One region of the Nocardiopsis lambiniae genome, then DNA from elsewhere that is predicted to be linked to it. Evidence: predicted binding sites of a transcription regulator. Region 1 holds the regulator's gene; the other holds the start of a gene.
The links. Region 1 encodes LexA, which represses DNA repair genes until DNA is damaged. Its sites were predicted from a motif close to TCGAACANNTGTTCGA; they were not measured.
Positions count from the first base shown of each region.

Region 2: the regulator LexA is predicted to act here: its motif matches at 6,927-6,942, upstream of ruvC (crossover junction endodeoxyribonuclease RuvC).

Region 1 covers NZ_JAVREP010000016.1:38,082-53,959, forward strand. Annotated here, with positions in the region: gene RM479_RS20720 (vitamin B12-dependent ribonucleotide reductase) at 1-1,447, opposite strand, end outside; gene nrdR (transcriptional regulator NrdR) at 1,522-2,010, opposite strand; gene lexA (transcriptional repressor LexA) at 2,538-3,260, shown strand; gene RM479_RS20735 (alpha/beta hydrolase family protein) at 3,577-4,656, shown strand; gene RM479_RS20740 (hypothetical protein) at 4,850-5,512, opposite strand; gene RM479_RS20745 (hypothetical protein) at 5,509-6,099, opposite strand; gene leuS (leucine--tRNA ligase) at 6,184-8,679, opposite strand; gene RM479_RS20755 (long-chain-fatty-acid--CoA ligase) at 9,016-10,593, shown strand; gene RM479_RS20760 (carbohydrate ABC transporter permease) at 10,667-11,479, opposite strand; gene RM479_RS20765 (carbohydrate ABC transporter permease) at 11,548-12,447, opposite strand; gene RM479_RS20770 (sugar ABC transporter substrate-binding protein) at 12,556-13,833, opposite strand; gene RM479_RS20775 (hypothetical protein) at 14,012-14,518, opposite strand; gene RM479_RS20780 (cyclopropane-fatty-acyl-phospholipid synthase family protein) at 14,592-15,878, opposite strand, start outside.
Region 2 covers NZ_JAVREP010000001.1:576,228-592,105, forward strand. Annotated here, with positions in the region: gene RM479_RS02590 (nitroreductase/quinone reductase family protein) at 1-365, shown strand, start outside; gene RM479_RS02595 (RelA/SpoT family protein) at 487-2,661, opposite strand; gene RM479_RS02600 (adenine phosphoribosyltransferase) at 3,161-3,715, opposite strand; gene yajC (preprotein translocase subunit YajC) at 3,893-4,270, opposite strand; gene ruvB (Holliday junction branch migration DNA helicase RuvB) at 4,568-5,698, opposite strand; gene ruvA (Holliday junction branch migration protein RuvA) at 5,708-6,322, opposite strand; gene ruvC (crossover junction endodeoxyribonuclease RuvC) at 6,356-6,910, opposite strand; gene RM479_RS02625 (acetyl-CoA hydrolase/transferase C-terminal domain-containing protein) at 7,056-8,207, opposite strand; gene RM479_RS02630 (NUDIX hydrolase) at 8,318-9,160, shown strand; gene RM479_RS02635 (molecular chaperone DnaJ) at 9,147-10,208, shown strand; gene RM479_RS02640 (hypothetical protein) at 10,225-11,214, shown strand; gene RM479_RS02645 (adenylosuccinate synthetase) at 11,211-12,566, shown strand; gene RM479_RS02650 (NADAR family protein) at 12,804-13,925, opposite strand; gene RM479_RS02655 (YebC/PmpR family DNA-binding transcriptional regulator) at 14,017-14,766, opposite strand; gene pdxT (pyridoxal 5'-phosphate synthase glutaminase subunit PdxT) at 14,763-15,371, opposite strand; gene pdxS (pyridoxal 5'-phosphate synthase lyase subunit PdxS) at 15,473-15,878, opposite strand, start outside.

The DNA.
Region 1 (15,878 bases):
CGGCGGCGGGCAGCCCGGGGTCGGGGTTCGACCGCGGCGCGTAGTGGAAGGAGCGGACCACACGGTCGTCCTCGTCCAGGTCCTCGGCGTGCACCCACCCGCGGTTGCCCGTCCAGACACGGTGGCCGGGGGTGCAGCGCAGCCGCGAGCCGTCGGAGAAGCGCAGTTCGAGGATCTCATGGGTGCCGGTGACCATGTAGCGGACCGGGACCGTCGCCGTCACCCCCTCCCCGGGCTCCCCCTCGGAGGTGACGTCGTCGGTGTAGACCGCGAACGTCTCACCGAGCGCGGCCCGGCGTACGAGGTCGCCGATGGCGATCTGCCCTTTGTCCGTCGCGACCCTCTGATCGGCCGGGAAGCACGGGTTGCTCGCGCTGATGCGGCCGGATTCGGGGGTGGTGTGCCAGTCCTGGATGGTGCCGTCGTACTGGATCCCCGGATCGGCGCACTCCCAGGCGGCCCGCGCCGTGTTCCGGAAGAGGGTCTTGGCGTCGATCTCGTCGATGACCTCGCCGGTGGTCCGGGAGACCAGTCCGAAGTCGTCGCCGGCCTCGACGGCCCGCATGAAGTCGTCGGAGACGCGCACGGAGTTGTTGGCGTTCTGGTACTGGACGCTGACCATGTCGGCACCGCCCAGGTCGACGTCGAACCCGGCGTCGCGCAGCGCGCGGATCTTGTGCTCCTCCCGCGCCTTGGTCTCGACGAACTCCTCGATGTCGGGGTGATCGACGTCGAGCACGACCATCTTGGCGGCCCGGCGGGTGGCGCCGCCGGACTTGATGGTCCCCGCCGAGGCGTCGGCTCCGCGCATGAACGAGACCGGCCCCGACGCGGTGCCACCGGAGGAGAGCAGTTCCCTGCTGGAGCGGATGCGGGAGAGGTTGACCCCCGCACCGGAGCCGCCCTTGAAGATGATCCCCTCTTCCTTGTACCAGTCCAGGATCGACTCCATCGTGTCCTCGACGGACAGGATGAAACACGCACTGACCTGCGCCTTCGACGAGGTGCCGACGTTGAACCAGACGGGTGAGTTGAAGCTGAAGAACTGGTGGGAGAGGGCGTACTTGAGTTCGTGGTCGAAGGTCTCGGCGTCGGCCTCGGTGGCGAAGTACCCGTGTTCGCGTCCGGTGCGGGTGTAGACGCCGACGACGCGGTCGATGAGCTGTTTGAGGCTCCACTCCCGTTCGGGGGTGCCGACCGCGCCCCGGAAGTATTTCCCGGTGACGATCTGGGTGGCGTTCATCGACCACGTCGAGGGGAACTCCACCCCGCGCTGTTCGAAGTTGACCGAGCCGTCGCGCCAGTTCGTCATGACGACGTCCCGGCGTTCCCATTCCAGGGTGTCGTAGGGATGAACGCCCTCGGTGGTGAAGATCCGTGGGATCTTCAGCCCCTTGCGCTTCCCTTTGCCCTTACGTCCCGTCGATCCGCTGGTGGTTTCCGTCATGGCGGAGTCCCCCGAAGGTGTGGCGCGAAGTGGGTACGCGGGGGCGGCCCCTCCACCGCCCCCGGAGAGCGGTGTCAGGCCGTGCTGTCGGCCTCTTGCCCCGCCCGGGCCTCGGCCTCGCGGTCGCGGCGCAGGCTGGCGATCTCGGCCTCGAAGTCGGCGAGGCTCTCGAAACCGCGGTAGACGCTGGCGAAGTGCAGGTAGGCGACCTCGTCGAGGTCGCGCATCGGGCCGAGGATGGCCAGGCCGATCTCATGGGCCGGGACCTCGGCGACGCCCCGTCCGCGGATCTCCTCCTCGACCTGCTGACCCAGCTTGGCCAGGGCGTCCTCGGAGACGGGGCGGCCCTGACAGGCGCGGCGGACCCCGGCGATGATCTTGGTGCGGCTGAAGGGCTCGGTGACCCCGGAGCGTTTGGCGACCATCAGCAGGACGGTCTCCTGGGTGGTGAAACGGCGTTCGCAGGCGTGGCAGGAGCGGCGCCGACGGATGGCCGCACCGTCGTCGGTGGACCTGCTGTCGATCACTCGGGTGTCCGGATGGCGACAGAACGGACAATGCATCCCGGTTCACCTGCTCCCCTCGCCGAACTGACAACCCCTGGGTCTACTAAACCACAACTCCTAGGCCGAAACTTCAAAGATCGACACCAGATGTTGTGGTCGAACCTAGCCGGGGGTCGGGCGTGCCGCAAGCTCCGCAGGTACGCGTGTCACACGGGGAACGCGGCCCAGGATATCGCCGCGGATCGGCGCCCAACGTGCCTCGCCGGTTTTCGGACCGACCTTTGCGCGGAAGAGATGAGCCCCACATCCCCGAGTTCTCGACCCCGGGCGCACATCTTGCGCCATTCCGGGGACGACGCGACGTGAACACGTGTACACACGTAAGTGAGGTCGGAAAATCGTCCGGGAAATCCCACGGCAATTATCCACAGGCCTCGAACGCTTGTTTGATATCACCGTGCGCAACGACTAACGTTGGCCTTGATTTCACGCCGGTTTCGCCATCGCGCGGACTGAGGTCCGGTGCGGGCGCGGACCGGTGGTGGCCACAGGCCCTGACCGAACCAATGCCGAGGAGGCCGGCCGTGCCGGAGGAGAATCCCGGAACCCTGGATTCCGGAACCACCACCGTTCTCGCGCCCGTGGGCGAGCCGGGTGCACCCGAAGAGGCGCCCAAGCTGACCGCGCGTCAGCAGAGCGTCCTGAACTGCATCCAGCGGTACCTGCGAGAGCGCGGCTACCCGCCGTCGATAAGGGAGATCGGCGAAGCGGTCGGCCTGTCCAGCCCCTCCAGCGTCGCGCATCAGCTCAAGGTGCTCCAGCGCAAGGGGTACCTGTACCGCGATCAGAACCGGCCGCGCGCCGTGGAGCTGCGCCGGCCCGGCCGCCCCGGCATGCGGGTTCCGACCCCCGAGGAGCCCGAGTCGGCGAGCTCCGCCCGAGTGCCCCTGATCGGTCGGATCGCCGCGGGAGGGCCGATCCTGGCGGAGGAGTCGGTGGAGGACGTACTGGCGCTCCCACGCCGGCTGGTCGGCGAGGGCCGGTTGTTCATGCTCACCGTGGTCGGCGACTCGATGACCGACGCCGCCATCACCGACGGCGACATGGTGGTGGTCCGCCAACAGCCCGACGCCGAGAACGGTGACATCGTCGCGGCGTTGTTGGACGAGGAGGCCACGGTCAAGGTGCTGCGCCGCACCGAGGACGGGCACGTGTGGCTGATGCCGCGCAACGACGCCTATGAGCCGATCAACGGGGACGCCGCCACCATCCTGGGCAAGGTCGTCACCGTGATGCGCCGGATCTGACCGCTCGGCCCGCCCCCGCCGCACGGGGGCGGGCGGGAGGTACCCGTGGGATCCCACGGTCGCGCCCCGGGCGGAACCTCGACCGGCGGACGCCCGGTGGATCTCCCGCAAGAGGACCGGCCACGGGACCCACGGGCCCTCGCCCACCACCCGCGATCACCCCCGCCCCCCGGCGGGACCTCGACCGGCGTACCGACGGGGCGACCGCCACGGGACCCCGGGCTCGGGCGGGCGTCCTCCTCGCCGTCCCTCACCCCGGGTCGCGTCCTCCGGCCGCCGCAATCCCCCCGGACCGCCCCTCCCCTAAGCTGAGGGGGTGTTCGCTTCCCTCTCCTCCTCCCGCTCCGCCCGTGGGCGCGCCACGGCGGCAGCCGTGGCCGTGACCCTGGTGGCGTCGACCTGCGCCTGCACTCCGACGGCAGAGGAGGAGACCGCCCCCCAGCCCGGGGTGACGGGGCTGGAACGGGAGCTGAGCTTCACCGTGGACGGACTGGAGGTGTTCGCCACCCTCACCCTGCCCGAGGACGTGTCCGGCCCGGTGCCGGGGGCGCTGATCATCTCGGGCAGCGGCCCCACGGACCGCGACGGCAACGGCGACATGCGTCCGGAGGCGAACACCAACCTGAACTTCGCGCGGCTGCTGGCCGAGGCCGGGGTGGCGTCGCTGCGCTACGACAAGCTCGGCAGCGGCGAGACCGGCATGGGCGACCTCGATCCCGACGACCCGGTGGACCCGGGACTGTTCGAGGCCCAGGTCGCGGCGGCCTACACCTCGTTGGTGGACCAGCGGGAGGTGGACCCGGACCGCACCGCGGTGGTGGGGCACAGCGAGGGTTCGCTGTACGCCCTGCGCGCCCACGAACTGGTGGACGCCGAACCCGCGCTGATCCTGGCCGCCCCGGTCGGGAACCGTTACCTGGACCTCCTGGACCGTCAGCTCACCGAACAGGTGCGGACGCTCGAAGCACAAGGAGGGATCGCCGAGACCGAGGCGGTGACGCTGCTCTCCGACGCCCGGGCCGGGCGGGCCGCCGTACGCGGCGGTCGGGCGGTGCCCGACGACCTGAGCGGTTTCATCGGCTCCCTGTACTCGCGTCAGAACGCCGACTTCCTGGCCGCCATGGACGCGCTGGACCCGGTGGAACTGGCCGGGGCGCTGCCCGCGGACACCCCGGTCCTGGTGCTGTGGGGAGAGGCGGACGCCCAGGTCTCCCGGGAGGACGTGGACCGGTTGATGACCGGGCTGCCCGACGCCGAACGGGTGGACGTCCCCGAGGCCGACCACATCTTCCGGATCTACGAGGACGAGCCGGGGGCGACCGTGCTGGACTCCGAGCGTCCCCTCGCGCCGCAGGTCGGTCCGGCACTGACGGAGTTCGTCGACTCCGCCTGGTGAACCCCGCGCCCACCGGCCCGGAGAACCCCCCGGTGGCCCGGCACGCGATCCCGATGGGACGGACCCCGAGCACCCGACGCGGTCCGGTCCCCGCGACCCGTCGGCCCGGATGGAGGAACGCGACCGGGCCGGGGACGCCCCGGGGGAGGCGGCCGTCATCGAGGCCGCCGACGCCCCACCTCCCACCCGCGGCTCAGTCGCCCGCCTCGACCACCTCATCGGGGAGCGCGGCCACGGTGGCGCGAGCGATCTCCTCCGCCCCGGCGATGACGCGTTCCTCGTCCGCGGGTTCGCGTGCGTCGTAGCCGGCCGCCGTGCTGTGGCAGGTCTCCACGTACAGGTTGGAGACACGGGTGGCCACGCAGGCGGTGGTGTAGCCGTCCTCCGCGATCCAGGCGACGGACTCCTCCCCCAGGTCCTCGACCGGGGTGACGGCGTGGCGGGAGGTGGTGGAGTCGAAGTTGTCCCGCGCGGTCGGCACCCCGCCGGGGTTGGGCGCGGCCACCAGGACGAGGGTGGCGGTGGCGGGCACCGAGTCACCGTCGCCGCCGGGGGTGGCCCAACGGCACTGCCACCCCCGGCCGAACACGTCCACGGCGGTGCCGAGGGGTTCCTCCAGGGTGGGTTCGTGGTCGGGGACCCGGGCGTCGAGGGCCTCGGTCTCCCCCACCTCACAGCCGGGGGCCGCGTCGTAGGCACCGGTCTCGGGGTCCTCCCGGGTGAGGACGTACCAGGCGGCCCCTCCCGCCGCGCCGAGGAGGAGCACCGCGGCGAGGATCACGCCGACGGCGGCGCAGCCACGGCTGTGGGGTTGACCGGCGGGCACGGTCTCGGGCGTCGGGTGGTGAGGGTTCACAGGCCCTCCCCGATCCGTTCGGCGAAGGCCACGACCGTGTCCCGACCCTCGTCGGCGCCGACGGGCTCGGTCCCGTCCACGGCCGCGTAGGAGACGCGGACGAGAAGGTTGTCGACGAAGAAGGCGAGTTCGGTGTCGCCGGGCGATCCGCCCCGCCACACCCGCCCCTCACCGGTGGGCAGCGCCACCGCCTCGGCGGTTCCGGGGGTGAGGGCCTCGTAGGCCTCGCGGGCCCGGTCGGCGCCGGGGACGGGTTCGGCGTCGGTGGGGTCGGTGAACAGCGCGGAGAACTCCACTCGCAGGGCGCCCTGACGGGCGTCGTCGGAGGTACCCGCGGAGGTCCATCGGCAGACGACGCCCTCCCCACCGGAGAGGGGTCCTCGCCCGTCGAGGTCGAAGACGGCGCCGGGCAGGTGTTCGTCGAGCGGTCCGTCCAGGTCACCGCAGTCGGGTGCGGAGGTGTGGACGTCACCGGGGTGGGGTCGGTCGGGGTCGTCCCGCGCGGCCCACAGCCCGCCGCCGATCGCCGCGACGGACACCACCGCCACGCCCGCCGTGATCACGGCCGCCCGTACGAGGGGACCCACCCGGTCACCGCCTCCCTGTCCGTTCGCCGGTCGGACGGCATCGCGACGACGGCCGCCCATCACGGCCGCCGTCGCGGTGCCGGGTCAGCCGACGACGATGTTCACCAGTTTCGGCGCGCGCACGATCACCTTGCGGATCTGCTTGTCGCCGATGAAGCCCTGCGCCTTCTCCGATGCCAGTGCGAGCCGTTCCAGTTCGGCCGGATCGATGTCGGGCGCAACGGACAGCTTGTCACGGACCTTGCTCTGCACCTGCACGACACAGGTCACGGTCTCCTGGACCAGCAGGGCGGGGTCGGCCTCGGGCCAGTTGCCGACGGCGACGGTACCGGTGTGGCCGAGCCGCTCCCAGCCCTCTTCGGCCACGTAGGGCGCGAACAGGGACAGGGCGACGGCGAGGAACTCGGCGGCCTCGCGCACCGCCGGGTCGGCGGCACCGGGGCCGGAGTCGATCGCCTTGCGGGCGGCGGAGACCAGCTCCATGACGCGGGCGATGGCGACGTTGAACCGCTTGGCCTCGACCAGGGTGGTGACCTGGTCGATGGCGTGGTGGGTGGCCCGCCGCAGCTCGGTGTGGCCGGTGGTGACGTCGACGCCCGGCTTCGAGGCGGCACCGGCCTCGTTCATCACGCGGTAGGCCCGGTTGAGGAACTTCTGGGCGGCGCCGACGGACACGTCGGCCCAGTCGACGTCCTCTTCGGGCGGACTGGCGAACAGCATGGTCAGGCGGACCGCGTCGACACCGTAGGCGTCGATCTCCTTGCCCAGGTCGACACCGTTGCCCAGGGACTTGGACATGGCCCGGCCCTGGTTGATGACCTGGCCCTGGTTGGTCAGGCGGCGGAACGGTTCGGTGAAGGACACCAGGCCCATGTCGTGCAGCACCTTGGTGAAGAAACGCGCGTACATCAGGTGCAGGGTCGCGTGCTCCTTGCCGCCGATGTAGTGGTCGACGGGGCCCCACCGGTTCACCAGCTCGGTGTCGAAGGGCGCGGTGTCCAGGCGCGGCGAGCAGTAGCGCAGGAAGTACCAGGACGAGTCCACGAAGGTGTCCATGGTGTCGGTGTCGCGCTGGGCGGGGCCGGCGCAGGAGGGGCAGTCGACGTTGACCCAGTCGGTGGCCCCGGCCAGCGGGGAGACGCCCTTGGGCGCCAGTTCGGCGCCCTTGAGCTCGGGCAGCGTGACGGGCAGCTGCTCGTCGGGGACGGGCACCTCGCCGCAGGAGGGGCAGTGGATGATCGGGATGGGCGTGCCCCAGTAGCGCTGGCGGGAGAGCAGCCAGTCGCGCAGGCGGTAGTTGATGGTGCCCTTGCCGGTGCCGCGCTCGGCCAGGACCTCGATGATCCGCTCGATGGCCGCGGTCTTGGACAGGCCGTCCAGGGGGCCGGAGTCGCGCAGGGTGCCCTCGCCGGTGGTGGCGACGCCGGTCTCGACGGGGTCGGGCTCTCCGGTCTCGACGACGACCCGGACGGGCAGGTCGAAGGCCAGGGCGAAGTCCAGGTCGCGCTGGTCGTGGGCGGGCACCGCCATGATGGCGCCGTGGCCGTAGTCGGCCAGCACGTAGTCGGCGGCCCACACGGGCATGCGCTCGCCGTTGACGGGGTTGATCGCGTGACGCCCCAGGAAAACGCCGGTCTTGGGGCGTTCGGTGGTCTGACGTTCGATGTCGGACAGCTTGGCGACGTCGGAGCGGTAGGCCTCGAAGGCCTCGCGCCGCTCGGGGGCGCACAGTTCGTCGGCCAGGTCGGCGTCGGCGGCCACCACGAAGAAGGTGGCGCCGTACAGGGTGTCGGGCCGGGTGGTGAAGACGGTGACCGGCTCGTCGCGTCCCTCGATGGAGAAGTCGACGTCGGCGCCGGTGGAGCGGCCGATCCAGTTGCGCTGCATGGCCAGGATCTCGTCCGGCCAGTGACCGCCCTCCAGCTGGTCCATGTCGTCCAGCAGGCGCTGCGCGTAGTCGGTGATCTTGAAGTACCACTGGTTCAGGCTGCGACGCACGACATCGGTGCCGCAGCGCTCACAGCGCCCCTGGACGACCTGCTCGTTGGCCAGCACGGTCTGGTCCTTGGGGCACCAGTTGACCTGGCCGTCCTTGCGGTAGGCCAGGCCGCGCTCGAAGAACCGGGTGAACAGCCACTGGTTCCACTTGTAGTACTCGGGGTCGCTGGTGTGCAGACGCCGGGACCAGTCGACGGCGATGCCATAGCGGCCGAAGGAGGCCGCCTGGGTTTCGATGTTGGCGTAGGTCCACTCGGCGGGGTGCGAGTTGTTCTTGATGGCGGCGTTCTCGGCGGGCAGGCCGAAGGAGTCCCAGCCGACGGGGTGCAGCACGTTGTCGCCGCGCTGGAAGCGGTAGCGGCCGATGACGTCGCCGATGGCGTAGGCCTCGGCGTGGCCCATGTGCAGGTCCCCGGAGGGGTAGGCGAACATGTCGACGATGTAGGAGCGGGGCCGGGTGTCGCCGGGGTCCTCGCTCGCCTGGAACGGGAGTTCGGCGGCCCAGCGCGCCTGCCACTTGTCCTGGAGGGCGCGGGCGTCGTAGGTGTCGCCCGTCGTCTGGTCGCCGTCTACCGCTGTCATCGCTGCTTGTTCCCTCGGGTCGGTCCGTCCGCGCGCACCGTGTCGGCCGGTGCACTCCGTTTCAGGTTAGCGGCTGGCGAGGTGGGGCGCGGACGGGTTTTCGGCCGCCCCCGGGCGGTTCGGGCGGGTCGGGGACGGGTTCCGCGGCGGCCCTTCACGGCACACCATCGTCACGGAGGGTGAGGGGAAGTCGCGTGATATTACGGACCCCTCGCCCCTCCACACCGACCGCCCGGTTTGTTACTCTGCCGTAAAAGTGGCGCAGAACACGCGACCCGGATCACACCGGGTTCCATCTCTGCCGTTTTCACGGCACATCCGCCTGCGGGAGGCCCCATGCTCAACTTGTCCGTGGTCCTGGAGGACGGCGCCCGATCCGTCCCCGAGAAGGACTGCCTGGTCTTCGGCGATCTGCGCCTGAACTACGCGATCACCAACATGATCGCCAACCAGGTCGCCAACCTTCTCGTCGCCCGGGGGATCCGGCCGGGTGATCGGATCGCGCTGGCAAGTCCCAACGTGCCCTACTTCCCGTTCGTCTACTACGGCGCGCTCAAGGCGGGGGCGGTGGTCGTGCCCCTCAACGTCCTGCTCACCCCGCGTGAGATCGCCTACCACCTGGAGGACTCGGGCGCCAAGGCGATCTTCGCGTTCACCGGCACTGCGGAGCTGCCGCTGGGCGAGCGCGCGTTCGAGGCGTTCAACCAGGTGGACACCTGTGAGATCTACATCGACCTGCCCGCCTCCCCCGGCGCGACCGAGTCCGCCATCGAGGGCGCCGAGACGCTGTGGAAGGCACTGGAGGGCCGGCCGGGCGACTTCGAGACCGTGCAGGCGAACTCCGACGACACCGCGGTCATCATCTACACCAGCGGCACCACCGGCAGGCCCAAGGGCGCCGAGCTGAGCCACAACAACCTGATGATGAACTCGATCGTCTCGTGCAGCCTGGTCAACCCCCACCCGGACGGCCGCGACGTGGCCCTGGTGGTGCTGCCGCTGTTCCACATCTTCGGTCAGACCGTCATGCTCAACGCGGCGCTGTACCGGCACGCGACCCTGGTGCTCATGCCGCGCTTCGACGGCGACGAGGCGCTGCGCCTGATGGAGAAGGAGGGCGTCACCGGGTTCGCCGGGGTGCCCACCATGTACTGGGGCCTGCTCAACGCGGTGCGCTCCTCCGGTGAGGGGAAGTACGACCTCAAGGCGATCGCGGAGAACCTGGTCGACGCGGTCTCCGGTGGCGCGGCGCTGCCCGCCCAGCTCGCCCAGGACTTCGTGGACACGTTCGGCGTGGGGATCAAGGAGGGCTACGGCCTGTCCGAGACCTCCCCGGCCGCCTCCTTCAACAACCCCGCCGTCAAGGCCAAGACCGGCTCGATCGGCCGGCCGTTGTGGGGTGTGGAGATGAAACTGATCGACCACGAGTGGAACGAGATCGTCAAGGAGGGCGACGAGGACCCGGTCGGTGAGATCGCCATCCGCGGCCACCTGGTGATGAAGGGCTACCACAACCGGCCCGAGGCCAACGCCGAGGTGCTCAAGGACGGATGGTTCCGCACCGGCGACATCGCCCGGCGGGACGACGAGGGCTTCTACTTCATCATCGACCGGTCCAAGGACATGATCATCCGCGGCGGATACAACGTGTACCCGCGCGAGATCGAAGAGGTCCTGATGACCCATGAGGCGGTCAGCCTCGCCGCGGTCGTCGGCGTCCCCCACGACACCCACGGCGAGGAGATCAAGGCGTTCGTGATCCCCCTGGAGGGCGTCGAGATCACCGCCGAGGAACTGGTCGAGTGGTCCAGGGCGCGTCTGGCGGCGTACAAGTACCCGCGTGAGATCGAGTTCCGCGAGAGCCTGCCGATGACCTCCACCGGCAAGATCCTCAAGCGCGAGCTGCGCGGCTGACGCTCTCGGACGTGGGAGGGGCGGGACCGCGCGGGTCCCGCCCCTCCCCTCTTCCCCCCTCCCCCGAGGCCCCTCACCCCTTGACGGCGCCCTGGACGAGTCCGGCGGCCAGCCAGCGCTGTACGAGAACGAAGAAGACCATCACCGGAAGGGTGATGAGGGTCGAGGCCGCCATGACGTGTCCCCACTCGTTGGCGTACTCGCCGAAGAACTGGCGCAGCCCCACCGCGACGGTGTACTTGTCGCTCTGCTGCATGAACGTCAGAGCCAGCACGAACTCGTTCCAGGCGATGATGAACGAGAAGATCGCGGTGGCCACCAGGCCCGGGGCGACCAGCGGGAACAGCACCCGCCAGAACATGACGGGCCAGGAGGCGCCGTCGATGTAGGCGGCCTCCTCCACCTCCTTGGGCACGGCGGCCACGAATCCGCGCATCATCCACACCGCGAGCGGCAGGGACAGCGCGATGTAGGCGATGCCCAGGCCCAGCACGGTGTTGAGCAGCCTGAGGTCGCGCACCTGGAGGAAGAGGGGGATGACCAGGGCCTCCAGGGGGACCATCTGGACGATGAGGATCATCACCAGGACCGAGGTGCGCAGCCGGAAGCGGAACCGGGCCACGGCCACGGCGGCCAGCAGGGAGAGCAGGCACGCCCCGACGACGGTGATGCCGGCGACCGCCAGCGAGTTGCGCATGTACAACCCGAAGTCGCCCTCGGTGAGGACGTGGACGAAGTTGTCCAGGGTGGGGTCCCGGGGCACCAGCGTGCCGATGCCGGAGGTCATCCGGCCGGAGAAGGCGCTGGCGATCATGAAGTAGACGGGGAAGAGGGTGAACAACAGGATCGCGGTCACCCCGGCGGCCCGGCCGAGGAGCCGCGTCATGCGCAGCGCGTCGCCGTGTCGGCGGGCCCGACGGACCCGGTGTTCCCAGTCGGTGTCGACGGGGGCGCTCAACGGAGTTCGTCCTCTCGGAACAGGGCCCGCAGGTAGATCGCGGTGACGCCCAGCAGGAGCAGGGTGAGGACGACGGCGATGGCCGATCCCGTCCCGTAGTCCCGCTGGCCGAAGGAGCTCACGTAGGTCCACACGCCCAGGTTGAGCATCTCCGAGCCGCCGACCCCGCCGCCGGGCATCAGGTAGACCTGCGCGAACACCTTGAAGTCCCAGATGGTGGACAGGATGGTGACGACGGCGAACACCGGGCGCAGGACGGGGAAGGTGACGTGCCAGAACCGTTTCCAGGCGCCGGCGCCGTCGATGAGGGCCGCCTCGTGCAGTTCGCGGGGCACCGTGAGCAGGCCGGCCAGGACGGTGACGGCCACGAACGGGAAACCGCCGTGGACCACGTTGAGGGTGACGATGGCGTAGAAGAACAGCCGGTCGGCGAACCAGTTGTACCCCTCGGGGCCGATGACCCCCAACCGCATGAGGGCCTGGGCGACGATGCCGTCGTCGACGTCGAAGATCCACAGCCACACGTAGGTGCCGCTGACGGCCGGCATGGCCCAGGCCACCATGACGCACGAGACCACGACGATCCGGGTGACCGGTCGCAGCCGGGACAGCAGCAGCGCCACGAGCGTGCCCAGGACCACCGTGGCGACGACCGCGACCGCGGCGAACACCACCGTGTTGGGCAGCGCGATCCGCCACAGGTAGGAGTCGGTGAACAGGGAGACGTAGTTGGCGAGCCCGATGAACTCGGATTCGCCCGACACCAGGTTGCGCAGCCGGTACTCGCGGAAGGACAGCCACACGATCCGGGCGAGGGGGAAGAGCAGCAGGGCCGCGATGACCGCCAGGGCGGGGGCGAGCAGTACCCAGGGCAGGAGGGCGCGGCGCCGCCTCAGGCCGAGGGCGGACGCGCGCCGCCCACGGCCGGGCGGGCCCGTCGGCGCACGACGGTGCTGGCGCGCACCGTGTCCGTCGACGGCCCGCCCGACCGGTGTTCCCACGTGTCAACCCCCGTTGAGGATGCGTTCGATGTCATCGGCGGCCTCGGTGGTGGCCTCCTCGACCGAGGTGCCGTTGAGGATGGCCTGCTGCATGCCGACCAGGACCTGCTCGGCCTCGACCTGGCTCCAGGCGGGGGCGGTGGGCACGCCCTTGCTCGCCTCGTTGAGCTGGATCGCGTAGGCCTCCAGGACGGGGTCGGCGGAGGCGGTGAAGGTGTCCACGCCGGAGAGCAGGCCGGGGAAGAAACCGGTCTGCTCGGCCCAGAGCATCATGTTCTCCTCGCTCGTGAGGTGCTCCACGTAGCTCCAGGCGGCCTCCTCGTTGCCGGTGCCCTCGAACACCGACAACAGCGAACCGCCGGCGAACGACGGCGTGTACGCGCCGCCCTCCCGGCCGGGGATGGGGAAGGAACCCAGGGCGCCCTCCAGCTCCGGGTTGTTCTCGACGATGGCCTTGGGGTTGGCGCTGCCGAGCAGGGCCATGGCGGCGTCGCCCTCGGAGAAGGACTCCATGATCTTGATCTCGTTCCAGTTGACGGCGCCGGTGGTGGAGGTGTCGTCCTCCAGGGCAAGGCCGGTGAAGAACTCGATCCCGGCGCGCGCCTCGGGGGTGTCCACCTCCGACACCCAGGTGCCGTCGGCCCCCTGGACCGCGATCTCGGCGCCGCCGCCCCAGATCCACGGCATCACCGAGTACTGGGCGTCGCCCGGCACGGGCAGGGCGATCATGTCGGGCTCGGCCTCCTTGATCGCCAGGGCGGTCTCGCGGAGTTCGTCCCAGGTCTCGGGGACCTCCAGGTCGTGCTCCTCGAACACGTCGGTGCGGTAGACCATGGAGCGGATCGAGGCGTACCAGGGGACGCCGTGGACGCCCTCGTTCACGGCTCCCATGTCCATGAGGCCCGGCACGTAGAGGGAGGTGTCGACGCCGTACCCGGACAGGTCGTGCAGGGCCCCGGAGTCGGCGAACCCGGGGACGAAGGTGTTGCCGAGTTCGATGACGTCGGGTGTGGTGCCTCCGGCGATGGCGGTGGAGATCTTCTCCTGGGCGCCGTCCCAGGGCACGAACTCGACGTCGACCTCGATGCCGGTCTCCTCGGTGAAGGCGGCGTTGGCCTCGTCGAAGAAACCGCTCTCGTCGGGGTTGGTGCCCTGCATGATCCACACGGTGAGGGTGTCGGCGTCACCGCCGCCATCGCCCGTGCACGCGGTCGCGGCCAGGGTCAGGGCGAGCGCGACCGCGGGGAGCGGAACGTACTTGCGGGTTCGTGTGCGGGCCATGGGCTCGCCTCCCGTTCCTTTCGTGGGTCCCCTCGGGGTTGGTAGGAAACCTACGTAAGGAACCGTCCGGAGTGAAGTAAACCGCTGACATTCGTGTCTGAGCCGTTAAGGGGGGATCACCCGACCACCCCGAAGCGCCGTGAGGGCAGGGGCGCGGTGACGCCCCTGCCCGTTCTCCTCACTCGGAGAGCCCGGTGACCTGACGCAGGATCGAGACGAGTTCGGCGCGCTTGTACACGGCCGACCCGATGGCGGCGCCGAACGCGGCGAGCATGTGCACGTAGACCATGGGGTCCCCGCGGGTGAGACGTTCGGCGGCCTCCTCCTCGCCCACCGTGTGCGCCTCCCAGGCGGTGGAGACCGCGAACTCCAGTTCGGGCGGGAGCATCTCGGCCACGGTGCGGGCGACGGCCTCCCGCGAGTCGGCGGGTTTCCACACCACCCCGGTCTCCTGGACGCGGCGGCCGAGGAAGGCGCTGATGATCCGCAGTTCGGACCGCACCGCCTCGGCGTCGTCGGTCGCCCGCGGGATCACCCGCTCCAAGGCGTCCCGATCGTGGTCGGCGTAGGCCGCGATCAGATCGATCGCGGTCCGCTTGACGTGATCGGGCGGATCCGGTGCGAGGGGGCCCTGCCCCTCGGGGTTCTCGGTCACGGAACGCTCCTCGTACGGTGTCGGGTCCATGATGCCGTGTCACGGGCCCGGGTGTGGACCGGACAGGCCGGGACCGCCGTCGGGATGATCCCGGCTCGGGGGGTCACTGGAAACTCGGACGCAGCGGCATGCGGGAATCGGCGCCGTCGGTCTTGACGCCGAGGATCTGGTGGAGCTGCACCACGTTCTGCTCGAAGCCGAGCACGCAGCCGGCCATGTACATCCGCCACACGCGGGCGGTGCCCTCGCCGACCTCGGTGACCGCGTCGTCCCAGTTACGCTCCAGGTTGGCGCCCCAGTGGCGCAGGGTGAGCGCGTAGTGCTCGCGCAGGTTCTCCTGGTGGCGGATCTCGAACCCGGCGTCGTTCATGGCGGTCTGGATCCGGCCGGGGCCCTCCAGTTCACCGTCGGGGAACACGTAGCGGTTGATGACACCGTCGGTGTGCATGGGCGGCAGGTCGTTGCGGGGCCGGGTGATGCAGTGGTTGAGCAGCCTTCCGCCCGGGACCAGCTTGTCGTGCAGCGACGAGAAGTAGGCCGGGAGGTTGCGGTCCCCGATGTGCTCGGTCAGGCCGATGGAGCTGATCCGGTCGAAGCCGCCGTCGGGGACGTCCCGGTAGTCCATGTGGCGGACCTCGGCCAGATCCGACAGTCCCTCCTGGGCGATGCGCTTGGCCGCCCATTCGGCCTGTTCCTTGGAGAGTGTGACACCCAGGACCTTGACCTTGTGCTCGCGGGCGGCGTGCATGACCATGCCGCCCCACCCGCAGCCCACGTCGAGCAGGCGCATGCCCGGTTCCAGGCCGAGCTTGCGCGAGACCAGCTCGTACTTGCGGAACTGGGCGCTCTCCAGTGCGCCGTCGTCGGCCGCGACCCGGTCCAGGGCACCGTCGGCGTCGTCGAAGACCGCGCAGGTGTAGGTCATCGAAGGGCCCAGGACCATGGCGTAGAAGGCGTTGGAGACGTCGTAGTGGTGGTGGATCGCCTCGGCGTCGCGCTGCTTGGAGTGGCGCCAGCCCAGCCCGGCCAGGCGCCCGCGCGTCATCTCCTGGGGCGGCGGGGCGACCCGGTTGACGAACTTGACCCAGCCGATGGAGCGGGCGATGGCCACCAGGTCGCGGGGGGCGACGGTGATCCCCTTGGCGAAGACGAAATCGGCCATCCGCCTGAGGACGGTGTACATATCGCCCTCCACCTCCAGATGCCCCGACACGTAGGCGCGGGTCAGCCCCACGGCGTTGGGCGACTGGGCCAGGTAGTTGACCGCGACCGGAGTGCGCACGTGCAGCCGGACGCCGCTGTTCGGATCCCCGGAGGCACTGCCGTCGTAGGCGGTGAAGTGAATGGGCGCGTCGGGTCCGACGATGCGCTCGAAGATCTCGGCAAGCCG
Region 2 (15,878 bases), on a different contig from region 1:
CGTACCTGCTCACGACGCGGGGACGTAGGACGGGGTTCCTGCGCACCGTCCCGATCAACCTCGTGGACAACGACGACGGCCGGTTCCTGGTCGCCCCCTACGGGGAGGTCGACTGGGTGCACAACATCCGCCGGGACGGGTTCGCGACCCTGCGTCAGGGCGGATGGATCGAACTGGTCAGCGTGCGCGAACTGGAGGCCGAGGAGGCGGGCCCGGTCCTGCGGGACTACGTGGACCACCCGCGTGCCCTGGTGGTGGCGCCGTACTTCGACGCACCGCCGGACGCGCCGGGCGAGGCGTTCGCCGCCGAGGCGGACCGGCATCCGGTGTTCGAGATCGTGCGGTCCACGACGGTCCGGATCTGAACGCGGCGGCCCCGGTCCTCGGACCGGGGCCGTTCCCGTACCCGTCCCGCTCACCCGGGGAGGGAACGGACGGACGGCGCCGGCCCACCCGGGGAGCGGCGCGTCCGGTCGTGCGGGACGGTCAGTTGCGGACGCGGTACACGTCGTAGACCCCGTCCACACTGCGGACCGCGCGCAGCACGCTCCCCAGGTGGGCCGGGTCGGCCATCTCGAACGTGAACCGGCTCTGGGCGACCCGGTCGCGGCTGGTCTGCACGGTCGCCGACAGGATGTTGACGTGCTGGTCCGACAGCACCCGCGTGATGTCCGACAGCAGCCGGGCCCGGTCCAGGGCCTCCACCTGGAGGGCGACCAGGAACAGCGAGTCCTCGGTGGGCGACCAGTCCACCCGCACCTTGCGCTCGGCGTCGAGGGTGGCGGCGTTGACGCAGTCGGCGCGGTGCACCGACACGCCGTTGCCGCGGGTGACGAACCCGACGATGTCGTCGCCCGGCACCGGCGTACAGCACTTGGACAGCCGGGCCCACACGTCGGCGTCGCCCTCCACGACCACGCCCGGGTTGCCGGGCTGGCGCTGGCGGGGCGCCTTGGTGGGCGGCTCCGGCTCGACGATGTCCTCGGTGTGGCCGTCCGGCGCGCCCATGGAGTCGACGAGTTTGGTGACCACGTTCTGGGCGCTGACCTGCCGCTCCCCCACCGCCGCGTACAGGGCGTCCACGTCCGGGTAGCGGAGTTCCTTGGCCAGGGCGATGAGGGCCTCTCCGCTGAACAGGCGCTTGACCGGCAGCTCCTGCTTGCGCATGACCTTCGCGATCTCCTCCTTGCCCTGTTCGATGGCGGCCTCGCGGCGTTCCTTGGTGAACCAGTGCCGGATCTTGTTGCGGGCGCGGGCGCTCTTGACGAAGTCGAGCCAGTCCCGGTTGGGACCCGCGTCGGGGTCCTTGGAGGTGATGATCTCGATGGTCTCGCCGTTGTGGAGTTCGTTCTCCAGCGACACCAGACGCCCGTTGACCCGGGTACCGACGGTGCGGTGACCGACCTCGGTGTGCACGGCGTAGGCGAAGTCGACGGCGGTGGCGCCCTGCGGAAGCGAGATGACGTCGCCCTGGGGGGTGAAGACGAACACCTCCTGCACCGACAGGTCGAAGCGCAGCGATTCGAGGAACTCGCCGGGGTCCTTGGTCTCCTGCTGCCAGTCGATGAGCTGGCGCAGCCAGGCCATGTCGGAGCCGCCCTTGGGCACGGGGGCCCCACCGCTGTTGCGGTCCTCCTTGTACTTCCAGTGGGCGGCGATGCCGTACTCGGCGCGCCGGTGCATGGCGCGGGTGCGGATCTGGAGTTCGACGGGGTTGCCCGAGGGTCCGATGACCGTCGTGTGCAACGACTGGTACATGTTGAACTTGGGCATGGCGATGTAGTCCTTGAACCGCCCCGGCACCGGGTTCCACCGCGCGTGGATGGTCCCCAGGGCCGCGTAGCAGTCGCGGACGCTGTCCACCAGGACCCGCACGGCGATGAGGTCGTAGATCTCGTCGAAGCCGACGTTGCGGGCGATCATCTTCTGGTAGATCGAGTAGTAGTGCTTGGGCCGGCCCTTGACGGTGGCCTTGATCTTGGATTCGCGCAGGTCGCCGGAGACCGCCTCGATGACCTCTTGAAGGTAGACGTCGCGGCGGGGGGCGCGTTCGGACACCAGGCGGGCGATCTCGTCGAACCGCTTGGGGTAGAGGGTGGCGAAGGCCAGGTCCTCCAGCTCCCACTTGATGGTGTTCATGCCCAGTCGGTGGGCGAGGGGGGCGAAGATCTCCAGCGTCTCGCGGGCCTTCTTCTCCCGTTTGGCGACCGACGGCAGATAGCGCAGGGTGCGCATGTTGTGGAGCCGGTCGCAGAGTTTGATGACCAGGACACGGATGTCGCGGGCCATGGCCACGACCATCTTGCGGACGGTCTCGGCCTGGGTGGCCTCGCCGTACTTGACCTTGTCGAGTTTGGTGACGCCGTCGACGAGTTCGGCGATCTCGTCACCGAAGTCGGCGCGCAGCTCCGTCAGGGAGTACTCGGTGTCCTCGACGGTGTCGTGCAGCAGCGCGGCGGCCAGGGTGGCCTCCTGCATGCCGAGTTCGGCGAGGATGGTGGCGACGGCGAGCGGGTGGGTGATGTAGGGGTCGCCGCTCTTGCGTTTCTGATCCCGGTGATAGTGCGCGGCCACCTCGTAGGCGCGCTCGATGAGCCGCACGTCCACCTTGGGGTGGGTGGCGCGCACGGTCTTGATCAGTGGTTCCAGCACCGGGTTCATCGTCACTCCCCGCTGGGCGCCGAGTCGGGCGAGCCTTCTGCGTACTCGCACGGTGGAGGGCGTGGATACGGCGGAGGGCGCCGCTGTGCCGGCGGCGCCCTCCGGGCGGTCTTCTCGGGGCGCCCGGGGGGTGCCGGGCTCCTCGCCGTGCGTTCCGTGCTCGGACACCGTCCCGGTCGAGACCACTTCGCCTGGCATGCCTACCTCCCGCGGTTCCGCCCGGATCGTTCGGGCGGTCGGCATCGCCCGGCTCCACCGGTGCACGTGCGTATCATCAGGGCCGGTCGCCGATCACGGCCGCCGCGGTGTCCCACCCGCCAGTCTAGTGGGCCCCCACCGGCGCGAACGCGGTACCCCATGACCCGTGTCACTCGGTCCGTCACCCCTCGTGTCCGAGGTGTCGGGAACGGTGTCAACGGCGGATCCGGTCCGGGTGTTCCCGGAGGGCTCGCCCGCGTCACGGGCGGTGGGCCGTGCTCGGACCGCGCGGGGTCCGGGCTCAGACCGAAAGGAGTGCGTGCGGCTCCACGTCGGACAGTCTCTCGCGTCCCCGGAGCGCGGTGAGCTCCATCAGGACGGAGAATCCCACGACCGTACCACCCGCCTTGCGGACCAGGTCCACCGCGGCCCGCCCGGTCCCCCCGGTGGCCAGTACGTCGTCGACGATGAGCACGCGGGATCCGGCGGTGATCGCGTCCGCGTGGACCTCCACGGTCGCGGTCCCGTACTCCAGATCATAGGGCTGCTCGATGACGGCCGCGGGGAGTTTCCCGGCCTTGCGCGCCGGGACGAACCCGGCCCCGAGCGTCAGGGCGACCGGCGCGCCGAAGATGAATCCGCGGGCCTCCAGCCCCACCACCCGGTCCACACCCGCGTCCCGGAAGGGGGCGGCGAGCCCGGTCACGGTCCCGGCGAGCGCCGCGTGGTCGGCGAGGAGCGGGGTGATGTCCTTGAACAGGATCCCGGGCTTGGGGAAGTCGGGGATGTCGCGGATGCGCGCCAGGATCGCGTCCAGGTCGACTGCGGTGTCCGCGGGGGTGTTGTCGTGGGCCATGGTGCGGTGTGGACCTTCTGCTGTGGTTCGGGGTCGCGCCGCCCGGGGCGCGGCGCACCGGGCGGGAACACGACGGTACCGGCCCCGGTGGGGGCCGGTACCGGAGGTCGGCGCGTCGGCCGGGCACGGCGCGTCGGGAGCGCCGCGAGGGCGTTCCGGCGACGGCCGCGTCGACCGTCAGTTGTTGGGCTTGGGGTCGTCGTCGCCGAAGTCGGGGCGGTCCTCGACCGGCGTGTCGTCGGCCTGCGGCGTGATGATCTCGCCGATGCCCGGCTTGAGCATGCGGATACGGGTGCCCGGGGAGATCTCCAGGATCACGTCGTTGTCGTGGACCTCGACGACGGTCCCGTAGATGCCCGCCTTGGTCATGACCTCGACTCCGGGGACCAGGTCGCTCTGCATCTTCATCTCCTGCTGACGCCGCTTCTGGTTGGGCCGCCAGATGAGCAGCCAGAACACCAGGAGGATGAGGGCGATCATGGGGAGCGAGGAGAGGATTCCTCCGCCCGCGGAGGTTCCCTGGGCACCTTCGGCGAGTTGGTAAAGGCCCTGCACGGGGCGTCCTTCCTGAAGTCTTCGTCGTGTGGCCGACGGCACGGTCACCGCGACGACCACCTTGTTCGTGCCGGTCCGGACACTGTGGTCCGCTCGACACCCGGTGATGACAACGCTCCGGACGGCCGAAGCGTTCCTTCGGTGTCGGACGACACTCCCGGGTCGGGGCGTCACCCCGTTCTCGGTCGGTTCGTCACAGCTTACGTGGCGCCGGTCACCGTTCCCCCACCGACGGAGATCGGAGTGTTAACGGTTGGGTTTCGCGTCGAGGCCTTTCCGTGACCTGCGCCGGGGCGGTCAGGGGGTGCCGGAGGTCGCGCCCGCGCCGTTGCCGGTGGTGGTGCCGGGGCCCGTGGTGCCGACGGCCGCGGCGGCGCCGAACGCGGCGTCGGGCGGGGGCGTGATCCCCAGATGCGCCCAGGCCAGCGGGGTGGCGACCCGACCCCGCGGGGTGCGGGCCAGGAAACCGGAGCGGACCAGGAAGGGCTCGGCGACCACCTCGACGGTCTCGGCCTCCTCCCCCACCGACACCGCCAGGGTGGACAGGCCCACGGGGCCGCCGCGGAAGCGGTTGAGCAGCACGTCGAGGATGGCGCGGTCCAGGCGGTCCAGGCCCAGCTCGTCCACCTCGTAGAGCTCCAGGGTGGCGCGGGCGGTGTCCAGGGACATGATCCCGTCGCCGCGCACCTCCGCGTAGTCGCGGACCCGGCGCAGCAGGCGGTTGGCGATACGGGGGGTGCCGCGCGAACGCCCGGCGATCTCGCGGGCCGCGTCCTCGGCGAGCGGCACGCCGAGCAGACCGGCCGAACGGTGGAGGATGCGCTCCAGTTCCTCGGCCGTGTAGAAGTCCATGTGGGCGGTGAACCCGAAGCGGTCGCGCAGCGGGGCGGGCAGCATGCCGGCCCGCGTGGTGGCGCCGACCAGGGTGAAGGGCGCGATGTCCAGGGGGATGGCGGTGGCGCCGGGACCCTTGCCGACCACGACGTCGACCCGGAAGTCCTCCATGGCGACGTAGAGCATCTCCTCGGCGGGGCGGGCCATGCGGTGGATCTCGTCCAGGAAGAGGACCTCGCCCTCCTGGAGGGTGGAGAGCACCGCGGCCAGGTCGCCGGAGCGTTCGATGGCGGGTCCGGAGGTGATGCGCAGGGGCGCGCCGAGTTCGGCGGCGATGATCATGGCCAGGGTGGTCTTGCCCAGGCCGGGTCCGCCCGACATGAGGATGTGGTCGGGGGCGCGGTTGCGCTTGCGGGCGCTGTCCAGGACCAGGGAGAGCTGGTCGCGCACCCGCTCCTGGCCGACGAAGTCGTCGAGCGAGCGGGGGCGCAGGGCGCCCTCCACCTGGCGTTCGTCGGCACCGGCCTCGGGTGAGACGGCTCCGCGCCCGTAGGGGTCGGCGGGGCCCGTCGGTCGGTCGTCGTGGTCGTACACGGGGTGCTCCTAGGCGCGGCTGAGCGTGCGCAGGGCGCTGCGCAGCAGGACGGCGACGTCGGTGGTCTCCTCGGCCTGGGGGGCGACGGCGGCCGCCGCGGCCTCCGCGTCCTTGCCGGACCAGCCGAGGTTGACCAGGCCGGAGACGACCTGGGTGCGCCAGGCGCCGTTGGGTCCGGCCCCGGACACGGGGGCGGACGGCAGGGTGCCGTCGGTGAGGACGGGTGTGTCGAGTTTGCCGCGCAGTTCCAGGACGATGCGCTGGGCGCCCTTCTTGCCGATGCCGGGGACCCGGGTGAGGGCGGCCGTGTCCTCGGTGGCGACGGCGTGGCGCAGGGTGTCGGGGTCGAGCACCGACAGCATGGCCAGGGCCAGCCGGGGGCCGACACCGGAGGCGGTCTGGAGCCGTTCGAAGAGGTGCTTCTCGTCGTCGTCGGCGAACCCGAACAGGGTGAGGGAGTCCTCGCGCACGACGAGGCTGGTGGCGACGGTGCCGGCCTCGCCGACGTGCAGGCGGGTCAGGGCGCTGGGGGTGCACTGCACGGACATGCCGACCCCGCCGACGTCGATGACGGCGCTGCCCGCGCCGCGTGCGGCCACCCGGCCGGTGAGGAACGCGATCATGTCATAGCGGGCACCGGGTGCCCTTCTCCTTCCTTAGGGGCGGGCGCCGCGGGCGCGGCGGGCCAGTTCCACCTTGCGCGCGAAGTCCTGTTGGGCCTGGGCGACCCGGGCCTGGGCGCCGCCGCGCCAGATGTGGCAGATGGCCAGGGCGACGGCGTCGGCGGCGTCGGCGGGTCGGGGCGGACCGTCGAGTCCGAGGATACGCGCGACCATGATGCCGACCTGCGCCTTGTCGGCGCGACCGCTGCCGGTGATGGCGGCCTTGGCCTCGCTGGGCGTGTGCAGCGCGACGGGCAGGCCGCGTCGGGCGGCGCAGACGAGGGCGATGCCGCTGGCCTGGGCGGTGCCCATGACGGTGCTGAGGTTGTGCTGGGCGAAGACCCGTTCGACGGCGACGGCGTCGGGGCGGATCTCGTCGAGCCACTGCTCGATGCCGCGCTCGATGCCCAGGAGCCGCTGGGGCAGGTCGGTGTCGGGGCCGGTCCGGATGGCGTCGGCGGCGATCAGGCTCAGGGGGCGGCCGATGGCGCCCTCGACGGCTCCGACGCCGCACCGGGTGAGCCCCGGGTCGATCCCCAACACGCGCACGCGCCCCACACCTTTCTCGAACGTTCGTTCGCACCATGCTAGTGCCGTGGACGGACGGACGTCCCGTGACCGGCCCGGTGTGTCGCCGCCCCGGTGCGCGGCCGACACGGCCGCGGTGGTCGAGCGTATCGGTGGCGGGGGACGTTCAGAGGCGGTTCGCGCCCCACAGGTCGGCCAGGGCGGCGCGACGTTCGGCCCGGGACAGACCGCGCAGGTCGGCGACGCCGCGTTCGGTGACCACGACCTCCACGTCCTGGGAGGGGGTGGTCACCGGACGGGAGAGGCGTTCGACCAGGGTGGGTCGGCCGCGGTGGCGCGTGGGGATGGCGATGACGCTGAGCCCGCCGATGGAACGGGTGGCCGCCGCGGCGTAGTCGGCGTGGCCGCCGATGCCGCCCAGCACCCCTCGGGCGGTGCCCTCGACGTTGACCTGGCCGTCGTGGTCGATCTCCACGGCGGTGTTGATCGCGATGAAGGGGTCGGCCGAGAGCCGGCCGGGGTCCAAGACCCGTTCGACGGGGTGCAGCAGGGGGCGGCCGTCGGCCCAGGCGTGCAGGCGGGGGCCGCCCACGAGGTACATGGCGACGGGGTCGCCCAGCAGGAGGCCGCGCTCGTCCAGGTCGACGACGGCCTCGGGGAGCAGGCCCGAGTCGATGCGCACCGGGACCCGCAGTTCGGCGGCCAGTGCGGCGGGCACCGCCCCGAAACCGAGCTGGAGGCGGACCCCCTCGGGGATCAGGGGCGCCAGGTGCCGGGCGATGGCGACCTGGTCGGGGCCGGTGGGCGAGGGGCGCAGGGTGCCGGCGGGGCGATCGCTCCCGCCGATGACGACGACGCGGTCGGCGGGGAGCGGGGCACCCGCGTCGGCGCGGGGCAGGGCGCGGGAGACCACGCCGGCGACGGTGGCGCCGGCGTCGATGGCGGTGCGCTGCCAGGAGACCTCGCTGCCGAAGGCGTACCCGCCGGGCACGGGGACCAGGGAGGCGACGAGCAGGTCGGGGCGCCAGGGACCGTGCAGCAGGGCGGGGACGCCGGACATGCGCACGGGCGGGTGGGCGACGAGGCCCCGGTCGACGAGGTCGCGCAGTCCCCAGCCGGGCATGACGGTGCGCGCGTCCGCGAACGCGGTGGGGTCGAGCGCGGGGTCGGGTTCGGGGACCCAGCCCAGGACGAGGCGCACCCCGCCGGCCTTCGCCGCGGCGGCGCACAGTTCGGCCGTGACGCCCCGGGGGGCGCCGAATCCGTCGCCCAGGGCGATGGTCGCACCGGGTCGGACCAGGTCGCTCAGGCTCTCCACGTTCTCTCCCCTTTCGCCGGACCGACCGTACCGGACCCCGGGAACGGGAAAAGGGGTGGACTCCGTCGTGGCGGCCTGCTAAGTTATTCTCGAATCGAGAAAAACTCACGATGAGAAGAACTGGTGGGACCATGGTGGACGACGGAACGCGGCGCGACGAGGACGAGAGCGATTTCCTCGCCGCCTACGATCCGCACGCCTTCGCGCCCGTGGCGGTCACCGTCGACGTGGTGGCGATGACGATCCGCGCCGGTGAACCCCTGCTGCTGCTGGTCCGCCGGGGTGCGCGCCCCCAGAAGGGCCGCTGGGCGCTGCCCGGCGGGTTCGTGCGGGCCGAGGACGGCCCGGCCGGACCGGCCGACCCCGACCTGCCCGACGCCGCGCTGCGGGTCCTGGCGGAGAAGACCGCCCTGCCCACCACGCTCCACCTCGAACAGCTGGGCACCTACGGCACCCGCGACCGCGACCCCCGCATGCGGGTCTTCTCGGTGGCGTACATGCTCCTGGCCCCCGACCTGCCCGACCCCGAGCAGGGCCGTGACATCGCGGAGGCCGCCTGGGTCCCCTGGCACGTCCTCGGGCACGGCGGCCCCGCCGAGTACGAACCCGCCTTCGACCACGCGCGCGTCATCGCCGACGCCGTCGAACGGGCCCGCGCCAAGCTGGAGTACACCTCCCTGGCCACCGCGTTCCTCCCGCCCCTGTTCACCATCACCGACCTGCGCGAGGTGTACGAGGCCGTGTGGGACCGGCCCCTGCACGCCGCCAACTTCCACCGCAAGATCCTCGCCGCCCCCGGGTTCGTCGAGGACACCGGGGACCTCGCCGAGCGCGGCGGCCCCGGAGGCGGTCGCCGCCCCCGCCTGTACCGGGCGGGCGGCACCACCGCCCTGCACCCGCCCCTGCTCAGGAGCGCCCATGACACCCGTGGAGGTTCCGATGACCGTCGATGAGGCGACCCGGGCCGTCCTCACCGCCCGTGACCCCGCCGACCTGTTCGGCCCTCTCCCCACCGACACCACGGCCGTGCCCCCTGCGGCGGTCGCGGCGCACCGGCGGCTCGCCCGGTCGCTGCACCCCGACACCCCCACCGGTGACGCCGCTCTGTTCACCCGGCTCACCGAGATGTGGACGCGCTACCGGAAGGCGGTCCAGGGCCGGATCGGGTTCGACGACCACGTGGTGGTCACCGCCGCCCACGGCTACCACGTGGGGCCCTCCCCCCTCGCCTCGGGCGACATCGCCGACCTGTACCCCGTCCGCTACCGGGACGACCACTGGCGCGACGCGGTGCTCAAGGTGCCCCGGTCCCCGCGCGACAACGACCTGATGAAGGCCGAGGCCACCGCCCTGGAGCGGATCCGCGAGCACGGGCCGCGCGAGGCGCGGGCGTTCTTCCCCCGGCTGGTGGAGTCGATCCGCCACCGCGACGCCGCGACCGGGGTCGAGCGCAGGACCAACGTGCTGGCCCGGTGGGACGGCTTCCACAGCCTGGCCGACGTGCGTCGCGCGTACCCCGACGGCGTCGACCCGCGCGACGCCGCGTGGATGTGGCGCCGCCTGCTGGTCGCGCTCGACGCGGCCTCCCGGGCCGGGGTGGTGCACGGGGCGGTGGTGCCCGAACACGTGCTGATCCACCCCGAGGAGCACGGCGTGATCCTGGTCGACTGGTGCTACTCGGTCACCGCGCACGCGGCGAGCGGCGCCCCGCACATCCCCGCGATGGTCCCCCACCGCAAGGACTTCTACCCGCCCGAGGTGGCCCAACGCCGCCCCGCGTCGGTGCGGACCGACATCTACATGGCGACCCGGTGCGTCGAGTACGTCACCGCCGGACGCCTGCCCCGAGAGCTGCGCTCGTTCGCCCGCGGCTGCTCCCTGCCGGCGCCCGAACAGCGCCCCTCCGACGGGTTCACCCTGCTGATCGAACTCGACGACGTCCTGGAGCGGCTCTACGGGCCGCGCCGGTTCCGCACCTTCACCATGCCCGACCCCCACTGAAAGAGGAGAACCCGTCATGGGAAGCAGCCACTGGTCCACCGACGCCTACCACGCCCGCAAGGCCTACAACATGGCCGCCGGACGCAGCGACTTCGGCTACACCGACGACGTGCTGTCATCCGTCCCCCGCGCCGAGTGGAGGGTCCACGAGACGCTCGACCCCAAGGGCGTCACCCTCCGTGAGAGCCGCGACTCCGACGCCCACCCCGAGTCCCTGGCCATCTCGGTGCTGTTCGACGTCACCGGATCGATGGGGCGCGTCCCCCGTGTGCTCCAGGCCAAGCTGCCCTCGCTGTTCGGCCTGCTGCTGCGCAAGGGCTACGTGGAGCACCCGCAGATCCTGTTCGGCGGGATCGGCGACGCCACCTGCGACCGGGCGCCTCTCCAGGTCGGCCAGTTCGAGTCCGGCAACGAGCTGGAGGAGGACCTCGGCAACATCCTGCTGGAGGGCGGTGGCGGCGGCCAGGTCACCGAGTCCTACGAGCTGGCCATGTACTTCATGGCCCGGCACACCGCCATGGACTGCCTGGACAAGCGCGGCCGCAAGGGCTACCTGTTCCTCATCGGCGACGAGAAGGCCTACGGCAAGGTCAAGGCCCGCGAGGTGCGCGAGGTCATCGGCGACGACCTGTCCGAGGACATCCCGTTCCCGCGGATCCTCGCCGAGCTGCGGCACAGGTTCGAGGTGTACTTCATCATGCCGAGCGGCAGCAGCCACTTCACCAACGACGCGGTGCGGTCCTTCTGGGACGAACGGCTGGGCCAGAACGTCATCCACCTGGACGACCTGGGCGCGGTGTCGGAGACCATCGCGGTGACGATCGGCCTGTCCGAGGAGGCCATCGACCTGGAGGAGGGGCTGTCCGACCTCGCCGACGCCGGGTCGGACGCCGGTGACGTCGTGGGCAGGGCGCTGGCGCCGCTGGCCGGTCCGCGCGGCTCGATCGTGCGCTCGACCGGCTTGCCCGGCACCCGTGTCACGGCCCCCGGGACGGACCGGTTGTGAGCACCGGCCCGTGGGCCGACACCAACGCCGTCGTCGTCGACCTCGGGTTCGGCGACGCCGGCAAGGGTGTGACGGTCGACCTGCTGTGCGCACGGCGGCGCCACGGCGCCGTCGTGCGCGCCAACGGGGGCGCCCAGGCCGCCCACAACGTGGTGACGCCCGACGGCCGCCACCACACGTTCTCCCAGTTCGGGGCCGGGACCCTGGCCCCGGGCGGGCCGGTGCCCACGCACCTGTCCCGGCTGATGGTGGTGGACCCCTTCGCGCTGGCCGCCGAGGGCGCCCACCTGGCGTCCCTCGGCGTCGCGGACCCGTTCGCCCTGGTCACGGTGGACGAGCGGGCACTGATCGCCACCCCCTGGCACCAGGAGGCCAACCGGGTCCGCGAGCGGGCCCGGGGCGGCGACCGCCACGGATCGTGCGGGATGGGTGTGGGCGAGACGATGGCCTACGCCCTGGCCCGTACCGGGGACGCGCCCACGGTCGGCGACTGCCGCACACCCGCGGTGCTGCGCCGCAAACTGCACCGGCTGGTCGACCACCTGGACGCGCTCCGCCGCGAGCTCGGCGACGACACCCACGAACACCCGGACGTCGAGGACTGCGTCACGGCCTACGGGGGGTTCGCGCGGGGGGTGCGCATCGTGGACGAGACGTACCTGCCCGATCTGCTGGCCCGTGTCCCGGTCGTGTTCGAGGGCGCCCAGGGGGTGCTGCTGGACGAGTGGCACGGCTTCCACCCGCACACCACCTGGTCCACGACCACCACCGCGAACCCGCTGGCGCTGCTGGCCGAGGCGGGCCGCCCCGGCGACGCCCGCCGGATCGGGGTGGTACGCGCCTACACCACCCGGCACGGGGCGGGGCCGTTCCCCACCGAGGACCCGGCACTGGCCGGTCCGCTGCCCGAGCCGCACAACGGGACGCACCCCTGGCAGGGGGCGTTCCGGGTGGGCCACCTGGACCTGGCCGCCCACCGGTACGCCTTGGCCGCCACCGGCGGGGTGGACTCCCTGGTGGTGACGCACGCCGACAGCGCCGCCGCGGCCGGCGACCGGCTGCGCCGCTGCACGGGTTACACGGACCCGGCGGGGCGGCCCCTGGAACCCACCCCGGGCGACGCCCCGGCGCCGAGTCACCCGCTGCACCCGTCACCCGGCCGCCTCGACGCCCGCGCCGAGGCCCACCTGCGCCGCCAGGGGTCGCTGGCGAACGCCCTCGCGAGGGCCCGTCCCGTACTGGCCGGAGGGACCACCCCGCCCGAGGCGGTCGCCGAGGCCCTGGGAGTCCCGCTGGAGGCGGTGTTCTCCGGCCCGACGCGCTCCGACGCCCGGGTCGTCTCCCCGGCCTGAACGTCACCTGATCGTCGCCGTCCCCTGGGAGGCCCCGCCTCCGCGGCCTCCCGACCGCCGGCGCCCAGGGGCGTGTTCGCCCGCACGCCCGCGGCGGGCCGGTGCGCACGGCGACCTCGATCGCCGCCCGGCACAGGGGGCCGAGGGGTCCGGTCGGCGCGACGGTGTGCCGGGTGGACCGGTCGCGCCGGTCCGGCCGTCCGGGGTCATCACGGTCCTCGACACGGTCGGCCGACCTCAGATACCGGCGCGGGCCGCGCAGCGTTCGGCCCGCACCACCTCCAGGAGACGACCCACCCAGTTGCGCCCGCCGGCCCCGAGCCGTCCCCAGTAGGAGGGGGAGCCGATGTCGTCGTACAGGATCGTCCGGTCCCCGGTCGACAGCAGGAGTTCGGCGAGGTCGGGGTGCTGTTCGAACTTGGCGCGCAGCAGGCGGAGCATGACGGCGGTCCGCGCCCCGGCCCAGCCCCGCCTGCGCGGCGACTCCCGGCCCAGCCGGGCGGCCTGGTGGGGGTTCCCGGCCACGCGGACGATCTCCCGTCGCTCCGGGTCGTCGGTGGACAGGGCCCAGTAGGCGTGCGCGACCGTGGGGTACTCCGTCCCGTCGACGGTGACCGGGACGGGGAAGTCGTTGCGCAGCGCCAGGAGCCCGTGGTCCCGTGGACTCGTGGCGTCGAAGAAGCGCTGCTCCAGGACGAGCGCGCTCGCCCTCGGCTCCCCCGGGCCGTCGATCCCGTCGTCGGCGGGCGCGCGGGCGGCCCACGAGGCGCGCTCGGCGAAGTAGTCCAGGGCGTGCCCGTGCTCCTTCTCGGTGACGCGGGCGCCCGCGCCCCGGCCGGGAGGGGTCCCGCCCGGTCCGAAGGCCACGGCGACCAGGGGCCCGTCCTTGGCGTCCATGTCGCCCAGGACGTACCTCCGCTGCGTCTCGGGGATCTCCAGGTAGGCCGTGCGCAGGGCCGTCCGGCGCGTCTCGTCGGGTTCGGCGAGGAAGGCGTCCAGCGCCTCCACGCAGCGGTCGGAGGAGGTGGGTCGACCGTTGAGCTCCTCCACGGTGTCGCGGACCTCGGCCAGCAGGCAGTCGGCGTCGGTGTACGAGTACGGGTCGGCGAACCGCCACTCGGCCAGCCCGTGCGCGGAGGCCCCGGCCCCCTCCTCGAACTCCGTGGCCACCCACCCCGAGGCCAGCTTGTCGGCGAACTCCTCCAGGGTCACCAGACCCCAGCAGTCGACCAGTCCGTCGGCGTACACGACCAGCGACGTCAGGAAGTAGGTGTCCCCGTTGCGGATGAACGCGTGGCGGAGGCCTCCGGGGACCCGCTCGCCGTCGGACTCGCGGAAGGTGGGTCGTGTGATCGCCATGGGGGGCAGCCTAGCGATCCGCGCCGACGGCCCGAACGCCGGTGGCCGCACCCCTCGGGGTGCGGCCACCGGCGTGTCGACGGCGAGGCGATCAGCCGATCTCGGCCATGACCTCGTCGGGGATGTCGGCGTTGGTGAAGACGTTCTGGACGTCGTCGGAGTCCTCCAGGGCGTCCACCACGCGCAGGACCTTCCTGGCGGTCTCGGTGTCCACCGGGACCTCCATGGTCGGCAGGAAGCTGGAGTCGGCCGACTCGTAGTCGATGCCGGCCTCCTGGAGGGCGCTGCGCACCGGTACCAGGTCGGTGGCCTCGCAGACGATCTCGAAGGCTTCGCCGATGTCCTCGATCTCCTCGGCGCCGGCCTCCAGGACCGCCATGGTGACCTCGTCCTCGGTGGTGCCCTCCTTGGGCACGATGACGACGCCCTTGCGGTTGAACAGGTAGGACACCGAACCGGCGTCCGCCATGTTGCCGCCGTTGCGGGTGACCGCCACGCGCACCTCGGAGGCGGCGCGGTTGCGGTTGTCGGTGAGGCACTCCACGAGCAGGGCGACACCGCCGGGGGCGTAGCCCTCGTACATGATGGTCTGCCACTCGGCGCCACCGGCCTCCTCGCCGGATCCGCGCTTGCGGGCGCGCTCGATGTTGTCGAGCGGCACCGAGCTCTTGCGGGCCTTCTGGATGGCGTCGTAGAGCGTGGGGTTCCCGTCGGGGTCACCGCCACCGGTCCGCGCGGCCACCTCGATGTTCTTGATCAGCTTGGCGAAGAGCTTGCCGCGCTTGGCATCGATGACGGCTTTCTTGTGCTTGGTGGTGGCCCACTTGGAGTGGCCGCTCATGCGAGTCCTTTCACGATGTCGACGAAGAGGCGGTGGATGCGCGCGTCTCCGGTCAGTTCGGGATGGAAGGACGTGGCCATCAGGCCGCCCTGTCGTACGGCGACGATCCTACCGGCCTCGTCGGCGCCGGGGACTTCTCCGAGGACGGTGACGTCGGGGCCGACCGATTCCACCCACGGGGCCCGGATGAACACCGCGTCGAACGGCCCCCCGTCCAGGCCGTCGATGTCCACGGCCGTCTCGAAGGACTCGGTCTGTCGGCCGAAGGCGTTGCGCCGCACCGTCATGTCGATACCGCCGACGGTCCGCTGGTCGTCGGTGCCCCCCAGGATGCGGTCGGCCAGCATGATCATCCCGGCGCACGTCCCGTAGGCGGGCATCCCGGCGCGGATCCGTTTGCGCAGGGGCTCCAGCAGCCCGTACCGGACGGCCAGTTTGGACATGGTGGTGGACTCTCCGCCGGGGAGGACCAGACCGTCGATCGCGTCGAGTCGTTCCGGCGTGAGCACCTTGACGGTGTGCACGTCCAGGGAGTCCAGGACGCGCTGGTGCTCGGCGACGTCCCCTTGCAGGGCCAGGACACCGATGGTCGGTCTGTGGGTCACGTACGGCCTCACTCTGATGCGGTGGGAGAGGGCGAAGGGGGGCGCGGGGTCATGGCGTACGGGGCCCGGGCGGCCCGGGGGCCGCCCGGGGCGAGGATCCGCTACCAGCCGCGACCGGCGTAACGCTGGGAGTCCGCCAGCTCGTCCAGGTTGATGCCGACCATGGCCTCGCCCAGGCCGCGCGAGACACGCGCGATCACGGCGGGGTCCTCGTAGTGCAGGGTGGCCTGCACGATGGCGTCGGCGCGCTTGGCCGGGTCGCCGGACTTGAAGATGCCCGAGCCGACGAACACGCTCTCCGCGCCGAGCTGGCGCATGAGGGCGGCGTCCGCGGGGGTGGCCACACCGCCGGCGGAGAACAGCGGAACCGGCAGCTTGCCCAGCTCGGCCACCTCCTTGACGATGTCGTAGGGCGCGCGCAGTTCCTTGGCGGCGCCGAACAGCTCGGCCTCGTCCAGGGTGCCCAGGCGCTTGATCGCCGAACGGATGGACCGCATGTGGCGGGTC